3 regions of the Pseudomonas sp. TE3895 genome follow, and region 1 is predicted to be linked to each of the others. Evidence: predicted binding sites of a transcription regulator. Region 1 holds the regulator's gene; each other region holds the start of a gene.

Region 1 (5,754 bases):
TGCCAGTGCGCGATATTCGCAGTATTGCCGAGGCTATCGCGAACAACGCCGGCAAGAGTCAAGATACCGCCGCACTGGTGGCGGTGGTGCGCGTCGGATTGTGTCGCGCCATCGTGCAAAGCATTGTCGGCGTTGAGTCGGAGCTGCCAGTGATTACCCTGGAGCCAAGGTTGGAACAGATTTTGCTGAATAGTCTGCAAAGGGCCCGGGCAGGGTCAGGAAGATGGTGTTCTTCTGGAGCCTAGCATGGCCGAGAAGCTGCAACGTTCGCTGATCGAGGCGGCCCAGCGCCAGGAAATGCAGGGTCAGCCGGCCATCCTGCTGGTCGCCGGCCCGATCCGCGCCATGTTGTCGCGTTTCGGTCGCCTGGCTGTACCGAATTTGCATGTTCTGGCGTATCAGGAAATACCGGACAACAAGCAAGTCACCATCGTTGCCACCGTGGGCCCTAACGGCTGAGGTAGGGGATAATGCAAGTTAAGCGATTTTTCGCCGCCGATATGCGTCAGGCCATGAAACTGGTCCGTGACGAGCTGGGCGCCGATGCCGCAATCATTGGCAACCGCCGCATTGCCGGTGGTGTCGAGCTGACGGCCGCGCTGGACTACAAGCTGTCCGCCCTGGCCCCGCGTGTGCCCAACGCCGAGCTGGAAGAAGAGCTGCGCAAGACCCACACGCGCATTGCCACTGCCCAGGCCGAGCTGGACCAGCGTCAGGACAGCAGCGACAACAACCGCCAATTGTTCGCCGGGCAATCTTTGACCGCTGCCGAACCGTTGATCGAGCCGCACGTCGATGCCCCTGAGGCCGCTGCCGTACCGGCTGCTGCGCCGGTTGACCCACGTCTGTTCGATGCCATGCGCTCGGAGCTGTCGGGCCTGCGCGAGCTGCTGGAAGTGCAACTCGGTTCGCTGGCCTGGAATCAGCTGCAGGGCAGCAAGCCGCAGCAGGCCAACCTTTGGCGCCGCCTGCAGCGCATCGGCCTGTCCGGGCCGATCGCCCGCGAGCTGCTGGACCTGACCGCCGAGATCGAGGAACCGCGCCAGGCCTGGCGCATGCTGCTGGCTCACTTGGCACGGATGATCGAAGTGCCTGAAATCGAGCCGATCGAAGAGGGCGGGGTGATCGCCATGGTCGGCCCGGCGGGCATGGGCAAGACCACCACCCTGGCCAAGCTGGCCGCGCGCTACGTGCTCAAGTACGGCGCGCAGAACCTGGCGCTGGTGAGCATGGACAGCTTCCGTATCGGCGCCCAGGAGCAGCTCAAGACCCTGGGCCGCATCCTCAACGTGCCGGTGACTTACGTCGACCCGGGCCAGTCGCTGGCAGCAGCGCTGGAGCCACTGCTGCGCAAGCGCGTGGTGCTGATCGATACTGCCGGCCTGCAGGCCAGCGACCCTGCGCTGCGCATGCAACTGGAAACCTTGGCCGGGCGTGGCATTGCCGCGAAGAACTACCTGGTGCTGGCCACCACCAGCCAGAAGCAGGTGCTGACCGCCGCCTACCACAGCTACAAGCGCTGTGGCCTGGCCGGCTGCATCCTGACCAAACTCGATGAAACGGCAAGCCTTGGCGATGTGTTGAGCCTTGCCATCAGTCATGAACTGCCAGTGGCCTATCTTACCGATGGCCCACGCATTCCTGACGACCTGCACCTGCCGCGGGGCCACCAGTTGGTCACGCGGGCGGTGAATGTGCAGCAGCAGGACGAGCCCAGCGAAGAGGCCATGGCCGACATGTTCGCTGATCTCTATCACAACCCACGGCGAGCGGGTTGACCATGAAGCGTGTGCAAAGTCGCTATGCCAAGGGGCACGCAGAATTGCCCTACGTGTGGCCTGAGTCCCAGCGAGACAAGGTAAAGAACAGACATGGGTAGCATGCATCCCGTACAGGTGATCGCCGTGACCGGTGGCAAAGGTGGCGTCGGCAAGACTAACGTTTCAGTGAACTTGTCCCTGGCGCTGGCCGAGCTTGGCCGCAGGGTCATGCTGCTGGACGCCGACCTGGGCCTGGCCAATGTCGACGTGTTGCTGGGCCTTACCCCCAAACGTACCCTCGCCGATGTGATTGAAGGGCGTTGCGAGCTGCGTGACGTGATGCTGCAGGGCCCCGGCGGTGTGCGTATCGTACCGGCAGCCTCGGGCACCCAGAGCATGGTGCATCTGGCCCCGGCCCAGCATGCCGGGCTGATCCAGGCGTTCAGCGAGATCGGCGACAACCTCGATGTGTTGGTGATCGATACCGCTGCGGGTATCGGTGACTCGGTGGTCAGCTTCGTTCGCGCCGCCCAGGAAGTGCTGCTGGTGGTGTGTGATGAACCTACCTCGATTACCGACGCCTACGCGTTGATCAAGCTGCTCAATCGCGACTATGGCATGAACCGTTTCCGTGTGTTGGCCAACATGGCGCAGAGCCCGCAGGAAGGGCGCAACCTGTTTGCCAAGCTGACCAAGGTCACCGACCGCTTCCTTGACGTTGCCCTGCAGTACGTGGGTGCCGTGCCGTACGACGAGTGCGTGCGCAAGGCGGTGCAGAAGCAGCGTGCCGTCTACGAAGCCTTCCCTCGCTCCAAGTGTGCGCTGGCCTTCAAGGCGATTGCCCAGAAGGTCGACAGCTGGCCGCTGCCGGCCAATCCGCGCGGCCATCTGGAGTTCTTTGTCGAGCGCTTGGTGCAACCCACCAGCGCGGGACCCGTACTATGAACGCCAGCGGCTTCAAGATGTACAGCCGGGCGGCGAAGGACGCCCAGTACGAGCTGATCGAACGCTACGCCCCGCTGGTCAAGCGCATCGCCTACCACCTGTTGGCGCGCTTGCCGGCCAACGTGCAGGTCGAGGACCTGATCCAGGCCGGCATGATCGGCCTGCTGGAAGTGGCCAACAAATACGACGCCAGCAAGGGCGCCAGCTTTGAGACCTACGCCGGCATCCGCATCCGCGGGGCCATGCTGGACGAAGTGCGCAAAGGCGATTGGGCACCGCGTTCGGTACACCGCAACACCCGTATGGTCAGTGATGCCATGCGTGCAGTTGAGGCCAGAACAGGCCGTGACGCTAAAGATCATGAAGTTGCTGCCGAACTCCAATTGAGTCTCGATGATTACTACGGGATCTTGAACGATACCCTGGGCAGCCGCCTGTTCAGCTTCGACGACCTGTTGCAGGACGGCGAGCACGAAGGGCTGCATGAGGATGGCGCCAGTGGCCAGGTCGAACCTGCGCGCGGCCTGGAGGAGGAGCGCTTCCAGGCTGCCCTGACCGAGGCTATTGCCAACCTGCCGGAGCGTGAGCGCCTGGTGCTGGCGCTGTACTACGACGAAGAGCTGAACCTCAAGGAAATCGGTGAGGTGCTGGGTGTCAGCGAGTCGCGGGTCAGCCAGTTGCACAGCCAATGTGCCGCGCGCCTGCGCAGCCGCCTGGGGGAATGGCGGGCGCGTTGAGCCCACTGTCGTTGCAGTCGTTTTCCACGTTGTACCGAATTGAATGAGTGCGTGCTCGGTAGGCCGAGCGCGTTTGAGACTGCTTGGAGGTCTAATTGGACAAGAACATGAAAATCCTCATCGTTGACGACTTTTCGACGATGCGGCGGATCATCAAGAACCTGTTGCGTGACCTGGGTTTCACCAACACCGACGAAGCCGATGACGGCACCACGGCGTTGCCGATGCTGGAAAACGGTCACTACGACTTCCTGGTGACCGACTGGAACATGCCGGGCATGTCCGGCATCGACCTGCTGCGTAAAGTGCGTGCCAGCGACAAGCTGAAAAGCATGCCGGTCTTGATGGTGACCGCTGAAGCCAAGCGCGACCAGATCATTGAAGCGGCACAGGCCGGCGTCAATGGTTACGTGGTCAAGCCGTTCACCGCTCAGGTGCTCAAAGAGAAGATCGAGAAGATCTTCGAACGCGTCAACGGCTGAGTCACGTCAGGGGGGCGCGTCATGGATTCATCACAAACGTCTTTGGGCGAGTTCGAGTCGACCCTGAAGAAGCATGCCCAGGAGTTGGTCGAAAGCCTGGAGCGGGGCCGTTTCGGCGAGGCGGTGCAGTTGATTCACGAACTGAACCAGACCCGCGACCGCGGCCTGTACCAGGAAGTCGGCAAGCTGACTCGCGAGCTGCACAGTGCCATCGTCAGTTTCCAGATCGACCCCACCATGCCGCAGGCAGAAGAGGTGTCGCAAATTACCGACGCCACCGAGCGCCTGTCGTATGTGGTCAAGCTGACCGAGGGCGCGGCCAACCGCACCATGGACCTGGTCGAGGAAAGCACACCGGTGCTCAATGAGCTGGCCAGCGAGGCCAAGGCCCTGAGCACCGACTGGCAGCGCTTTATGCGCCGCGAAGTGGCTGCGCCGGAATTCCGTGATCTGGTCAAGCGAGTCGACAGTTTCCTGACGCACAGCGCCGAGGGTAACCGCAAGGTTTCCGGGCACCTCAATGACATTTTGCTGGCCCAGGACTATCAGGACCTGACCGGCCAGGTGATCAAGCGCGTCACCGCACTGGTGACCGAGGTGGAAAGCAACCTGCTCAAGCTGGTGCTGATGGCCAGCCAGGTCGACCGCTTTGCCGGTATAAAACATGACCACGATCAATTGCGTGCAGAAAAAGATCGAGAAAAACATCCGACTCGGGGTGAAGGTCCGCAGATTCATGCCGATAAGCGTGAAGACGTCGTGTCCGGTCAGGACGATGTCGATGATCTGCTGTCCAGCCTTGGTTTTTAAGGAGCACGTTTGATGAGCTTCGGCGCCGATGAAGAAATCCTCCAGGATTTCCTGGTAGAAGCCGGCGAAATTCTTGAGCAATTGTCCGAGCAACTGGTCGAGCTGGAAAGCCGACCTGACGATGCCGACCTGCTCAATGCGATCTTTCGCGGTTTCCACACTGTAAAAGGGGGCGCCGGCTTCCTCCAGCTGAACGAGCTGGTGGAGTGCTGCCATATCGCCGAGAACGTGTTCGACGTCCTGCGCAAAGGTGAGCGCCGGGTCGATGCGGAACTGATGGATGTGGTGCTCGAGGCACTGGATACGGTCAACAGCATGTTTGGCCAGGTGCGCGAGCGTGCCGAAGTGACACCGGCCACCCCCGCACTGCTGGCAGCGTTGTCGCGCCTGGCCGAACCTGGCGCAGCCGAAACTGTTGCAGCGCCTGCACCGGCGCCGGTTGCCGACGTGTCGGTTGCCGCGCCGGCCGAGGCCGAGGAGCAACACCAGGACATCACTGACAGTGAATTCGAGCAGTTGCTCGATTCGCTCGATGCGATCAAGGCGCAAGCGGCGGCCGACGAGCAGATGCAGGGCGAGACTGTCAGCGGTGCGGGTGATGAAATCACCGACGCCGAGTTCGAATCGCTGCTCGACCAGTTGCACGGCAAGGGCCAGTTCAATGCCGAGGTTGCCGCGCCGCCGGTGGCCGTCAGCAGCGAAGCGGTCAGTGATGAGATCACCGACGCCGAATTCGAATCGCTGCTCGACCAGCTGCATGGCAAGGGCACCTTCCAGGCTGGCGCCTTGCCAGCCGCCCAGGCACCAGCGCCTGCCGCACCCGACAACAGTGCCGCCAGCGATGAAATCAGCGAGCACGAGTTCGAAGCCCTGCTGGACCAGTTGCACGGCAAGGGCAAGTTCGGTGGCGATGTTGCCGCTGTTGAGGCCCCGGCTGCTGTCCAGGCGCAAGCGCCGGCTGCCGCCAAGGCCGAAAGCCCGCCAGTGACCAAGCCCGCTGCCGCGCCAGCGCCTTCGCCG
Region 2 (5,754 bases), 2.2 Mb from region 1:
GCAGGTGCACCGGGGCGCTGCCAATGGCAGGCACTGCGGTGGACAGCTTGTCTGCCGGCCAGGCCTGGATACCGCCATTGAGGTAGTGGTAGCGCTCGTGGCCGATGACATCGAGCAGCCAGATGAAGCGCCCGGCCCAGCCGCCGCCTTCATCGTCGTACACCACATACACGGCATCGGCGCGGTGGCCGAGTTCGCTGAACAGTTTTTCGAGCTCGCCCAGGGCTGGCAGCAGGCCGGGCGCCGGGGGCTGGCCGAGCTGGGTGCGCTTGCCTTCGACAAAGCGCGCGCCGGGGATATGCCCGCTGACATAGCGGTTGGCGCTGCTCAGGTCGACCAGGATCAGCTGCGGCGAATCCAGGCGTGGCAGCAGGTCTGCAGCTTCGATCACCAGGGGCAGGCCGGAAAAGTCGGTCATCCACGGTCTCCAGTGTGGAAAGAGGGGCGATTGTAGCGCAAGGCTCAACCCTTGCGGTTGGTAAACACCGACAAGGCCCGCTCGATGCATTGCGCGGTCTTGCCGAAGGCTTGCACGCTGATATCGGCCAAAGGCCGGCAGCCCTGGTCGGCCACCAGCAGCATCAGCACCTGGTCGTTCGCAGCCAGCGAGCGAAGCAGTACATGTTCGCTGCGGAACAAGGTGCGCAGCGGGGCGGGCAACAGCGCCGAGAACTGGCTGTGGTTTTCCGGTGTGATGCGCAGCTGCCCGGCCTGACTCAGCAGCTTTTGCAGCAGCTTGTTCTGCGATACCTGCAGGGCCAGAGCTCCGGCCTCCTTGGGCAGGCCGGCAATTTGCTGCACGCGCAGGTAGTCACTGGCCTTGTCCAGGCTAAGCAGCATGATGCGTTGCATGCCGCAGGCCAGCAGGGCCTCACGGGCCTGCGTGGCCAGGTGCACGGTGTTGGTGAACGGGCTGGGTTGGGCCAGCAGGTGCTGACACAGCGTGCGCCAGCGTGCCAGATCGTCGCTGCTGGGCGGTGGCGGGGCCAGCATGTCCGGGTGAGGGCGGCGTTGGTGCCACGGCCAGATCAAGGCCTCGGCCGGGTGGAACAGGGCATGCCGGGCGTGGCGGCGGGCGCTGGCGGCAGCCTGCTGGTGCACCTGCTGCTGCACGTCTTCCAGCGAGGTTTGCAGGTACAGCGCGGTCAGCAGTTGCCAGCGCAGCAGGTGCGGGTTGTCCCAGCCGACCTGTGCCGCCAGGGCCAGGTTGTTGGCCAGCAGTACGGTATTGGCCGGCTGGTTGAACCAGCGCCGCAGGCCGGGCTCGGCGTCCAGGCGGTGTTGCTGGCTGAGCAGGTCTTCGTCGCGGGCGATATTCAGCACCTGGGCCAGTTGTTCGCGCTCTTCCAGTAGCAGGCGATAACCCTGGGTGACCCATTGGGGCAGGCGCCAATACTCGGCCATGGTCTGGCACAGCGCCATGATGCGCACGCCAAACAGTTCTTCCTCGACGTGGGCGGCGTCTTCACCTTTGTGGATAACCCGCAGCTCCCAAGTGTCGAGCAGCTTGGGGTAGGCCAGTGCCAGTGGCCAGAGTGGCGACAGGAACAGCAGGCTGCCCCAGTGAATCTCTTGCCACAGCCGTGCCAGGCGGCTGGCGAACAGGCCGCTGGCCTGCTGTGCCGCATGCTGGCTGATCATCTGGAACTGGCACAGTACCGGCGGAATTTCCTCCACGGGCAGCGCCGGCAGGCGTTTGAGAAGCTGCTCGCTGCGCTCCAGGCCCAGGCGGTTGAGAGCGACCTCCAGGCTTTCGGCGGGTTCGGCAAGGCTGGCATTGGTGGGGTGATTGGCTTCGCGCATCACTGACAGCACCAGTGCCGGGCTATCCTGCATCAGTTCGGCGATATCGCGCAGCGAGCGGCGGCTATCGTGGATGGCAGCCATGACCCGGTCGTAGCTGTGCTTCGGCACGGGGATGCGAACACTCTCGAGCAGCTTTACCCAGGCCTCTAGCGTACGCGGGGCCTGAGTGGGCACCTTGGTTTCAATTGGCATTTTGACATCAGTCCGAACTGGCTTTTCGCATTGAGTGGCTATAGTCTGGCGCAGTTCTGCCGATAAGTAGAAGAAGAGTTTTAAAGCTCCCGTCTCTTCCCCTGACCACGACAGCAAGTGCTTTGAACCTATGGCTAAAATTATCGGCATCATCGTCGTATTCGCGAGCGTGCTCGGCGGCTACGTGCTCTCCCACGGCAAGATCGCAGCGCTGATCCAGCCGTTCGAAGTACTGATCATCGGCGGTGCGGCCTTTGGTGCATTCCTGCAGGCCAACCCTGGCCACATGACCATGCACGTCATCAAGAAGTCGATGAAGATGTTCGGCTCGCGCTTCAGCCATGCCTTCTACCTGGAGGTGCTGGGCCTCGTTTACGAAATCCTCAACAAAAGCCGTCGCGAAGGCATGATGGCCATCGAGGCCGACATCGAGGACGCCGCAGCCAGCCCGATCTTCGCCAAGTACCCGACGGTACTGGCCGATGAGCGCATGACCGCCTTCGTCTGCGATTACCTGCGCATCATGTCCACCGGCAACATGGCCCCGCACGAGCTCGAGGGCCTGTTCGACATGGAACTGCTGAGCATGAAGGAAGAGCTGGAGCACCCGTCCCACGCGGTGACCGGCATCGCCGACGGTATGCCCGGGTTCGGTATCGTTGCGGCGGTACTGGGTATCGTGGTGACCATGGCCTCGCTGGGCGATGGCGATCAGGCGGCCATCGGCATGCACGTAGGTGCGGCACTGGTGGGTACCTTCTTCGGTATTCTGGCGGCTTACGGGTTCTTCGGCCCTTTGGCCAAGTGCCTGGAGCACGATGCCAAGGAAGAACTGAACCTCTACGAATCGATCAAGGCTTCGCTGGTGGCCTCGGCGTCGGGCATGCCACCTTCGCTGGCGGTCGAGTTCGGGCGCAAGGTGCTGTACCCCAAGCACCGCCCAAGCTTCGCCGAACTGGAACAAGCGGTTCGCGGTCGCTGAGTCATGGAGAACAATCAGCCCATCATCGTCAAGCGCGTCAAGCGCTTTGGCGGCGGCCACCATGGTGGCGCCTGGAAAATCGCCTTTGCCGACTTCGCCACGGCGATGATGGCGTTCTTCCTGGTGCTGTGGCTGTTGTCCACGGCCACGCCTGAGCAGAAGATCGCCATTGCCGGCTACTTCCAGGACCCTATTGGTTTCTCCGAGAGTGGCACGCCTTATGTCATCGACCTGGGGGGTTCACCGGAGATGGCGCCGGACAAAACCATCAATCCGGAAGTGAAGACCGAGCCGACGCAGCAGTCCCCCACTCAGCTGAGCAAGGACCAGGTCGAGACCATGGCCGAGCAGGTCGAGCGCGAGCGTCTGGAGCTGTTGCTGCAGGAACTGCAGAACAAGGTGGAAGAGAACCCGCAGCTGCAGAAGTTCAAGGACCAGATCCTGTTCGAGATCACCCAGGACGGCCTGCGCATCCAGATCATGGATGCTGAGAACCGACCGATGTTCGACATCGGTAGCGCGCGCCTGCAGCCTTACTTCGAAGATATCCTGCTGGCCATGGCCGACACCATCAAGGCGGTGCCGAACAAGATCAGCATCAGCGGCCATACCGATGCCAAGCCGTATGCTGGCACTGGCGAGTACGGTAACTGGGAGCTGTCGGCCAACCGCGCCAACGCCGCGCGGCGTGCCCTGGTGGCGGGTGGCTACCCGGACGGCCAGGTGGCACGGGTGGTGGGGTACGCCTCGTCGTCACTGTTCGACCGCAAGGACCCGTTCAACCCGGTCAACCGCCGTATCGACATCATCGTGCTGACCAAGAAAGCCCAGCGCAATATCGAAGGTGAGCAGGGTGCGCCGGAAACACCGCCAGCTGCGCCAACGGCACCTGCAGCGCCAGCCAGTGGTGCTGCGCCAGGGGCTTCGGCACCGGCTGACCCAGGGGCAACTGAACAGGCACCGATGCAACCGCGCGAGCTGCGCCAGAAGCTGAACATCTTTGAAGATGGCACGCTGAAGATGGATGAAGCCAAGGATCAGTAAGCGGCTTTTTGGGGTGGGCAACTGTGCTACCCACCACCTGAACGCTGGCGCGATCACTGTAGGAGCGGGTTTACCCGCGAAGCCGCCAGTGCGGTGAATGGCACCGGCGTTGCCGGTGTTCGCGGCTAAAGCCGCTCCTACATACGCATCGGTGATTGGGCGCAGGCCGTCGTAGGAGCGGGTTCACCCGCGAAAGGGCCGGACCTGCTGGCCAATTTCCACCCGCCGTTCACCGTTGCAGTCGCCACCGTATTCGCGGGTAAACCCGCTCCTACAAGGGATCGCGGCAACTTTCAATCCGAGCGTTTCAGTAGCTGTCTTCTGCCAGGCTGGCGATGATCGAGCGGTAGCTGTTCATGCGCTGCGGCTTGATCCGACCCTCTTCCAGTGCCTTGAGCAGCGCGCAGCCCGGTTCGCGGTCATGCTTGCAGTCGCGGAAGCGGCAGGTGCCGAACAGGTCGCGGAACTCGATGAAGCCATCCTCCACGTCGTCGCGGCTGACATGGCCAAGGCCGAACTCGCGAATACCCGGCGAGTCGATCAGGTCCCCGCCGTTGGGGAAGTGGTACAGCCGCGCCGTGGTGGTGGTGTGTGGGTACCTTGGCCTGACCATTCCGACAAGTCGCCGACGCGGGTGCCAGCGTCTGGCAGCAGGCTGTTGACCAGCGACGACTTGCCCACCCCCGACTGGCCGACGAACACGCTGATATGGCCGTCGAGTTGTTGCTGCAGGCGCTGCATGCCATCGCCGTGGTGTGCCGAAACTTCCAGCAGCGGGTAGCCCAGTTCGCGGTAGACCTCCAGCAGCGCATGCAGGCCGGGGCCGTTCTCGTCGTTGATCAGGTCGGCTTTGTTCAGCAGCAGCAGCGGGCGCAGGCCGGCGTGCTCGGCCGCTACCAGATAGCGGTCGATCAGGTTCGGGTGCGGCTCCGGCGCCGGGGCGAACACGATCACGATCAGGTCGACGTTGGCTGCCACCGGCTTGAGTTGACCATGGTTGTTCGGCCGGCACAGCTCGGTGCTGCGCGGCATCTGCGCCACGATTACGCCGATGCCCTGGTTACCCGCACGCCACACGACACGGTCGCCGGTGACCAGTGCTGGCAGGTTTGCGCGCAAATGGCAGCGGAACACCTGGCCTGCGGTTTCGCCATCCTGAGCTTCAACTTCTACCTGCACGCCGAAGTGCGCGATCACCAGGCCCAGTTGCTCCGGCCCCAGGTCGCCACCTTCCAGTTCCTGCAGTGCATGCTGCTCGCGTTTGGCCGCGCGAGCGGCGCGCTCGCCCTGGATTTTTTCGATCCGCCAGTTTTGGCGGCGATTGAGCTGGCGTTTGGCCATGAAGGTACCGTAAGAGAGGCCCGGCGTGGGCATTGAAAACGGCAGGCAGTTTAGCACGCCAGCCGCTGGACTATTCTGCTCACCTTTGTGCCGTGAATGGGCGTGCCTTGGCCACTAGGCTAATATGACCGCCTATATGAGGAGCCCCTGCATGCAAAACCCACAGAACCTGATCTGGATCGACCTGGAAATGACCGGCCTGGATCCGGACAGCGACGTCATCATCGAAATGGCCACCATCGTCACCGACAGCGAGCTCAATACCTTGGCCGAAGGCCCGGTGATCGCCATCCACCACAGTGACGAAGTGCTGGCGCGCATGGACGAGTGGAACACCCGCACCCATGGCGCTTCGGGGCTGACCCAGCGCGTGCGCGAGAGCAAGGTCA
Region 3 (5,754 bases), 410 kb from region 1:
CTACACATAATGACTAGGGTTGTAACAAACAAATTACTTATTACCGAAAGAAACGGTACCACCCACAGACATAAACGTACCAGTTGAATACTGATCTTGAGCAGAGGAAAACTTCCGATTCAAACACGTTGAAAAAGCCATACAACGAGGTTCTCTGACGATCATTCCTCCCCCGGGAAACAATCCAGCCTTTAGTCGAGTACAGCAGTAAGGTAAAGATGGACAAAACCGCTGGAGACGGCCCATATGACCCAAGCACAACCTGTCGCCCCGCTGACGATCATTGCCATCTTCGCGGGGATCATCGAAGCCTCCGCCCTTGCCACACTGCCATTTCTCGGCGAGTCCAGCCAAAAGCTCTACACCTGGTTCCTGGTAGGCTTTCCATTCTTTCTGACGGCACTGTTCTTTCTGACGCTCAACTTCAATTACAAGTCGTTCTACAACCCGCTACCCGACAGCACAGCACAGCCCAACACGCCAGCACTGAACAGTGTGGCCACACCCGCGATTTCCAATGATGCCCGTGAGGCGGTACAGGGCGAGCCTGTCACGTTCATGTTCTCCGGCCCAGACGCCTATCGCATGATGGAGCAGCAACTCTTGCACGCACTTGCCCAACCGCCCGAGCCAACGCGAGTCTGGCGCTTTTGTAATCTGGACAGACGTCAATGTGCGCAGCTTTCGATCAGCGCACTTGAGGGCGATGATGTGAGCCATCGAAGTTGAACGACCCACCTTTGCGCGGGCATAAAAAAACCCCGGACTGAGCCGGGGTTTTCGCACACACCAGCAATCAGAGCAGCGAACGGCCCTTGTTGGCGGCAATGCGCATACGCAGTGCATTGAGCTTGATGAAGCCAGCAGCATCTGCCTGGTTGTAGGCACCACCATCTTCTTCAAAGGTGGCGATGTTGGCATCGAACAGCGAATCGTCCGACTTGCGGCCAACCACGGTCACATTGCCCTTGTACAGTTTCAGGCGCACTACACCATTCACGTTGACCTGCGAAGCATCGATCATCTGCTGCAGCATCAGACGCTCCGGGCTCCACCAGTAGCCGGTGTAGATCAGGCTGGCATACTTTGGCATCAGCTCATCTTTCAGGTGAGCGACTTCGCGGTCCAGGGTGATCGACTCGATGGCACGGTGTGCCTTGAGCATGATGGTACCGCCAGGCGTTTCGTAGCAACCGCGCGACTTCATGCCGACGTAACGGTTTTCGACGATGTCCAGACGGCCGATGCCGTTGGCACCACCGATACGGTTCAGGTCTGCCAGGACGGTGGCCGGGGATTTCTCGACGCCGTCGATGGCAACGATGTCACCATTGCGGTAGGTCAGCTCGATGTAGGTAGCCTGGTCCGGGGCGTTCTCAGGCGAGACACTCCAGCGCCACATGTCTTCTTCGTGCTCGGTCCAGGTATCTTCCAGGACACCGCCTTCGTAGGAGATGTGCAGCAGGTTGGCGTCCATCGAGTACGGCGACTTCTTCTTGCCGTGGCGCTCGATCGGGATGCCGTGCTTCTCGGCGTAGTCCATCAGCTTTTCGCGGGACAGCAGGTCCCACTCACGCCATGGGGCGATGACCTTGACGCCTGGCTTCAGGGCATAGGCACCCAGCTCGAAGCGCACCTGGTCGTTACCCTTACCGGTGGCGCCATGGGAAATGGCGTCAGCGCCGGTTTCGTTGGCGATTTCGATCAGACGCTTGGCGATCAGCGGACGGGCGATGGAAGTACCCAGCAGGTACTCGCCTTCGTAGACGGTGTTGGCGCGGAACATCGGGAACACGAAATCACGCACGAATTCTTCGCGCAGGTCGTCGATGTAGATCTCTTTAACGCCCATTGCCTGGGCCTTGGCACGGGCCGGTTCGACCTCTTCGCCCTGCCCCAGGTCAGCAGTGAAGGTCACCACTTCGCAGTTGTAGGTATCCTGCAGCCACTTGAGAATCACCGAAGTATCAAGGCCGCCGGAATACGCCAGTACGACCTTTTTTACGTCCGCCATGCCATCACTCCACGGGGTTGTACGGAAAGGGATCGATTCTACCGGCGTTGCGGATAAATTTACAGTGGGGCGACAGCTTCTGACGACAAAGCGACAGGAACTTTCGTAGGGGCGACGGGCGGTCGGTTGAGGGATGTGGCATGAGGTCCATGGAGGGGCGTCGAGCCGCAGCGTGCATGCCTTGAGGAGTTCAGCGTCTGTGAGATCGAGCGCCGCCAGGTGTCCGCCTCGACACATTCTGCGCCTGTGAGACCGAGCGCCGCCAGGTGTCCGCCTCGACACATTCTGCGCCTGTGAGACCGAGCGCCGCCAGGTGTCCGTCTCGACGCATTCTGCGCCTGTGAGATCGAGCGCCGCCAGGTGTCCGCCTCGACACATTCTGCGCCTGTGAGACCGAGCGCCGCCAGGTGTCCGTCTCGACGCATTCTGCGCCGGTGAGATCGAGCGCCGCCAGGTGTCCGCCTCGACACATTCTGCGCCTGTGAGACCGAGCGCCGCCAGGTGTCCGCCTCGACACATTCTGCGCCTGTGAGACCGAGCGCCGCCCGCGCGGCGCTTCGCGGGTAAACCCGCTCCTACGTTTGTTTCGGGCCAATTATGCCTGTGGGATTCGCGCGCGAACGCCTTGGTGCCTATCTCGATATCGCGTCGTACCAACAAGGCGGTCGCGCGCGCCAGGCACAGGATGGACTGGCCCGAAACAAACGTAGGAGCGGGTTTACCCGCGAAGCGCCGCGCGGGCGGCGCTCGATCTCACAGGCGCTGAAAATGTTGTGACGAACCCCTGGCGGCCTTGATGCGAGCCCATGACATGCACCGACCAGATCTCAGGGCGCCTTCGCCCCCGGGACGCCCGAGGCAGGTGCAACAGCCGGCGCCGCTTGCTCAACCGGCTTTTCCACCGGTTTCTCAACCACCGCCACCCGATCCAGCTCGATATTCACCCGCCGATTACGCGCCCGATTCGACGCACTGTTGTTCTTCGCGAGCGGATAACGTTCGCCATGGAAGCGCACAGTGATCTGCTCCTCCGGCACACCGTTAGCCTTGAAGTAATCGGCAACGGCCAATGCGCGGCGGCGTGACAGGTCGCGGTTGGCCAGGCGGTTGCCACTGTTGTCGGAATGCCCATTGAGCTCGACATGATTCACCGTCGGGTCGGCTTTCATGTAATCGAGGATCACGTCCAGCCGCGCCTTGGCTGCTGCATCCAGCTCGATACCGCCCCCGGGGAAACCCACCTGGGTCTGGCGCACCTGGTCGTAGTTCATCGGCAACAGCTTGCCAGCACAGACCTGATAGTCATTGTAGGCTTTGGCGAAGCTGACCGGCAGCACACGCACCTCCATCGGCCTGCCCGCCTCACCGGTGTAGTTGCGCACGACGGTGCTACGCCCGTCGAGCAAGCCGTTGATCAGCCGGCTGGCCTGCCCTTGGGAGGAGCTGAACAGCACGCCACTGCGGGCCATACGCACATTGCCCAGGTTGATATCGCCACGCCCAGGTTGCCACGGCGCTGCCGCAGCCAGCAGGCTGGCGGTGCCGGCACCCAGTACGTTGCTGTCCGACCGCAGCTGAAACACCGGCTGCTCGCCTGCCCGACGCACGAACGTACCGCTGCCGAAACCTTCGATCGCCTGGCTCAGACGGCACTCGAACTGGTCACCCTCGACCTTCCAGGCAATGTTCTCCATGCGCGTCTGGAAAGTCAGTGCGCCGGCCGGCAGGCTGGCGAACAGGGTCAACAGGGCTAGGTAACGCTGGCGCACGGGCGGCTCCACAAATTCTGACGGCTTACCTGCAGGCTATCGGACGCTGTCCGGAAAACTTGATAGCCGTGCTCGCCCCGGGGTTTTCCGGTAGGATTGGGGCTTGAGTTCGACCCGCCTGGAATCCCCAATGTCCGATCGCCTGACCCTCCTGCGCCCCGACGACTGGCACATCCATCTGCGCGATGGTGCCGTCCTGCCCCACACCGTTGGCGACGTGGCGCGTACCTTCGCCCGTGCCATCATCATGCCCAACCTGGTTCCGCCGGTGCGCAATGCCGCCGAGGCCGGCGCCTACCGTGAGCGCATTCTGGCTGCCCGCCCGGCCGGCAGCCGCTTCGAGCCGCTGATGGTGCTGTACCTCACCGACAACATCAGCCCCGAGGACATCCGCGCGGCCAAGGCCAGCGGTTTCGTGTACGCCGCCAAGTTGTACCCGGCCGGCGCCACCACCAACTCCGATTCCGGCGTGACCAGCATCGACAACATCTTCCCGGCCATAGAGGCAATGGCGGAAGTGGGCATGCCGCTGCTGGTGCATGGCGAAGTGACCCGCAGCGAGATCGACGTGTTCGACCGCGAGAAGCGCTTCATCGACGAGCACATGCGCCGTGTGGTCGAGCGCTTCCCAACGCTGAAAGTGGTGTTCGAACACATCACCACCAGCGACGCCGCGCAGTTCGTCACCGAGGCCCCGGCCAACGTCGGTGCGACCATCACCGCCCAGCACCTGCTGTACAACCGCAACCACATGCTGGTCGGCGGCATTCGCCCGCACTTCTACTGCCTGCCGATCCTCAAGCGCAACACCCACCAGGTGGCCTTGCTGGACGCAGCCACCAGCGGCAATCCGAAGTTCTTCCTCGGCACCGACTCGGCACCTCATGCCCGTCACGCCAAGGAAGCAGCCTGCGGTTGCGCGGGTTGCTACACCGCCTATGCGGCCATCGAGATGTACGCCGAAGCGTTCGAGCAGCGTAACGCGCTGGACAAGCTGGAAGGCTTCGCCAGCCTGCACGGCCCGGCCTTCTATGGCCTGCCGGCGAACACCGACACCATTACCCTGGTCCGCGAAGAATGGACCGCTCCGGAAAGCCTGCCATTTGGCGAGCAAACCGTAGTCCCGCTGCGCGCTGGCGAAAAACTGCGCTGGCGCCTGCTGGAGAAAAACGCGTGAGCGAAGACCTTTACGAAGACGACCTGGACACCCAAGGCAGCAGCGGTCCTCGCCATCCGATGGCCGAGCGCTTCCGCGGCTATCTGCCGGTCGTGGTGGATGTTGAAACCGGTGGTTTCAACAGCGCTACCGATGCATTGCTGGAAATTGCCGCCGTCACCATCGGCATGGACGAGAAAGGCTTCCTGTTCCCCGAACATACCTACTTCCACCGAGTGGAGCCGTTCGAGGGCGCCAACATCGAGCCGGCCGCACTTGAGTTCACCGGGATCAAGCTGGACCACCCGCTGCGCATGGCGGTCAGCGAGGAAAGCGCGATGACCGACATCTTCCGTGGCGTGCGCAAGGCACTCAAGGCCAACGGCTGCAAGCGGGCGATTCTGGTCGGCCACAACAGCAGTTTCGACCTGGGTTTCCTCAATGCAGCAGTGGCGCGCAATGACCTGAAGCGCAACCCGTTCCACCCGTTCTCCAGCTTCGACACCGCCACCCTGGCGGGCCTGGCGTATGGCCAGACCGTGCTGGCGCGGGCCTGCCAGAGCGCCGACATCGACTTCGACGGGCGTGAGGCGCACTCGGCACGTTATGACACCGAGAAAACCGCTGAGCTGTTCTGCGGCATCGTCAACCGCTGGAAAGAAATGGGCGGCTGGCGCGATTTCAACGATTGATCTGCCAAAGGCATTCGCGGGCGCGCCCGCGAAGAGGCCGGCACAGGAAGGCATAAAAAAACCGGCCACGAAGGCCGGTTTTTTCATACACGCAGCAATTACAGCTTGCCAGCGTTCTCGCTC

The links. The regulator FliA, encoded in region 1, starts transcription of late flagellar genes. The targets are predictions, from matches to a motif close to CTAAAGTTTNNNNNNNNNNNGCCGNTAA.
Region 2: a site for FliA is predicted at 2,037-2,064, ahead of motA (flagellar motor stator protein MotA). Genes of this name have one in related genera too.
Region 3: a site for FliA is predicted at 3,820-3,847, ahead of ACZ889_RS09655 (flagellar protein MotY). Genes of this name have one in related genera too.

What each region holds. Positions count from the first base shown of each region.
Region 1 covers NZ_JBWBQE010000001.1:2,556,310-2,562,063, forward strand. The annotation lists partial or broken gene flhA (flagellar biosynthesis protein FlhA) at 1-459, shown strand, start outside; gene flhF (flagellar biosynthesis protein FlhF) at 471-1,778, shown strand; gene fleN (flagellar synthesis regulator FleN) at 1,872-2,705, shown strand; gene fliA (RNA polymerase sigma factor FliA) at 2,702-3,442, shown strand; gene ACZ889_RS11620 (chemotaxis response regulator CheY) at 3,550-3,924, shown strand; gene ACZ889_RS11625 (protein phosphatase CheZ) at 3,946-4,734, shown strand; gene ACZ889_RS11630 (chemotaxis protein CheA) at 4,747-5,754, shown strand, end outside.
Region 2 covers NZ_JBWBQE010000001.1:310,368-316,121, reverse strand. The annotation lists gene ACZ889_RS01430 (rhodanese-like domain-containing protein) at 1-418, opposite strand, end outside; gene ACZ889_RS01425 (HDOD domain-containing protein) at 463-1,998, opposite strand; gene motA (flagellar motor stator protein MotA) at 2,129-2,980, shown strand; gene motB (flagellar motor protein MotB) at 2,984-4,024, shown strand; partial or broken gene rsgA (small ribosomal subunit biogenesis GTPase RsgA) at 4,332-5,365, opposite strand; gene orn (oligoribonuclease) at 5,517-5,754, shown strand, end outside.
Region 3 covers NZ_JBWBQE010000001.1:2,145,696-2,151,449, reverse strand. The annotation lists gene ACZ889_RS09665 (hypothetical protein) at 247-729, shown strand; gene ACZ889_RS09660 (argininosuccinate synthase) at 797-2,014, opposite strand; gene ACZ889_RS09655 (flagellar protein MotY) at 2,842-3,783, opposite strand; gene pyrC (dihydroorotase) at 3,914-4,960, shown strand; gene rnt (ribonuclease T) at 5,020-5,631, shown strand; gene ACZ889_RS09640 (peroxiredoxin) at 5,730-5,754, opposite strand, start outside.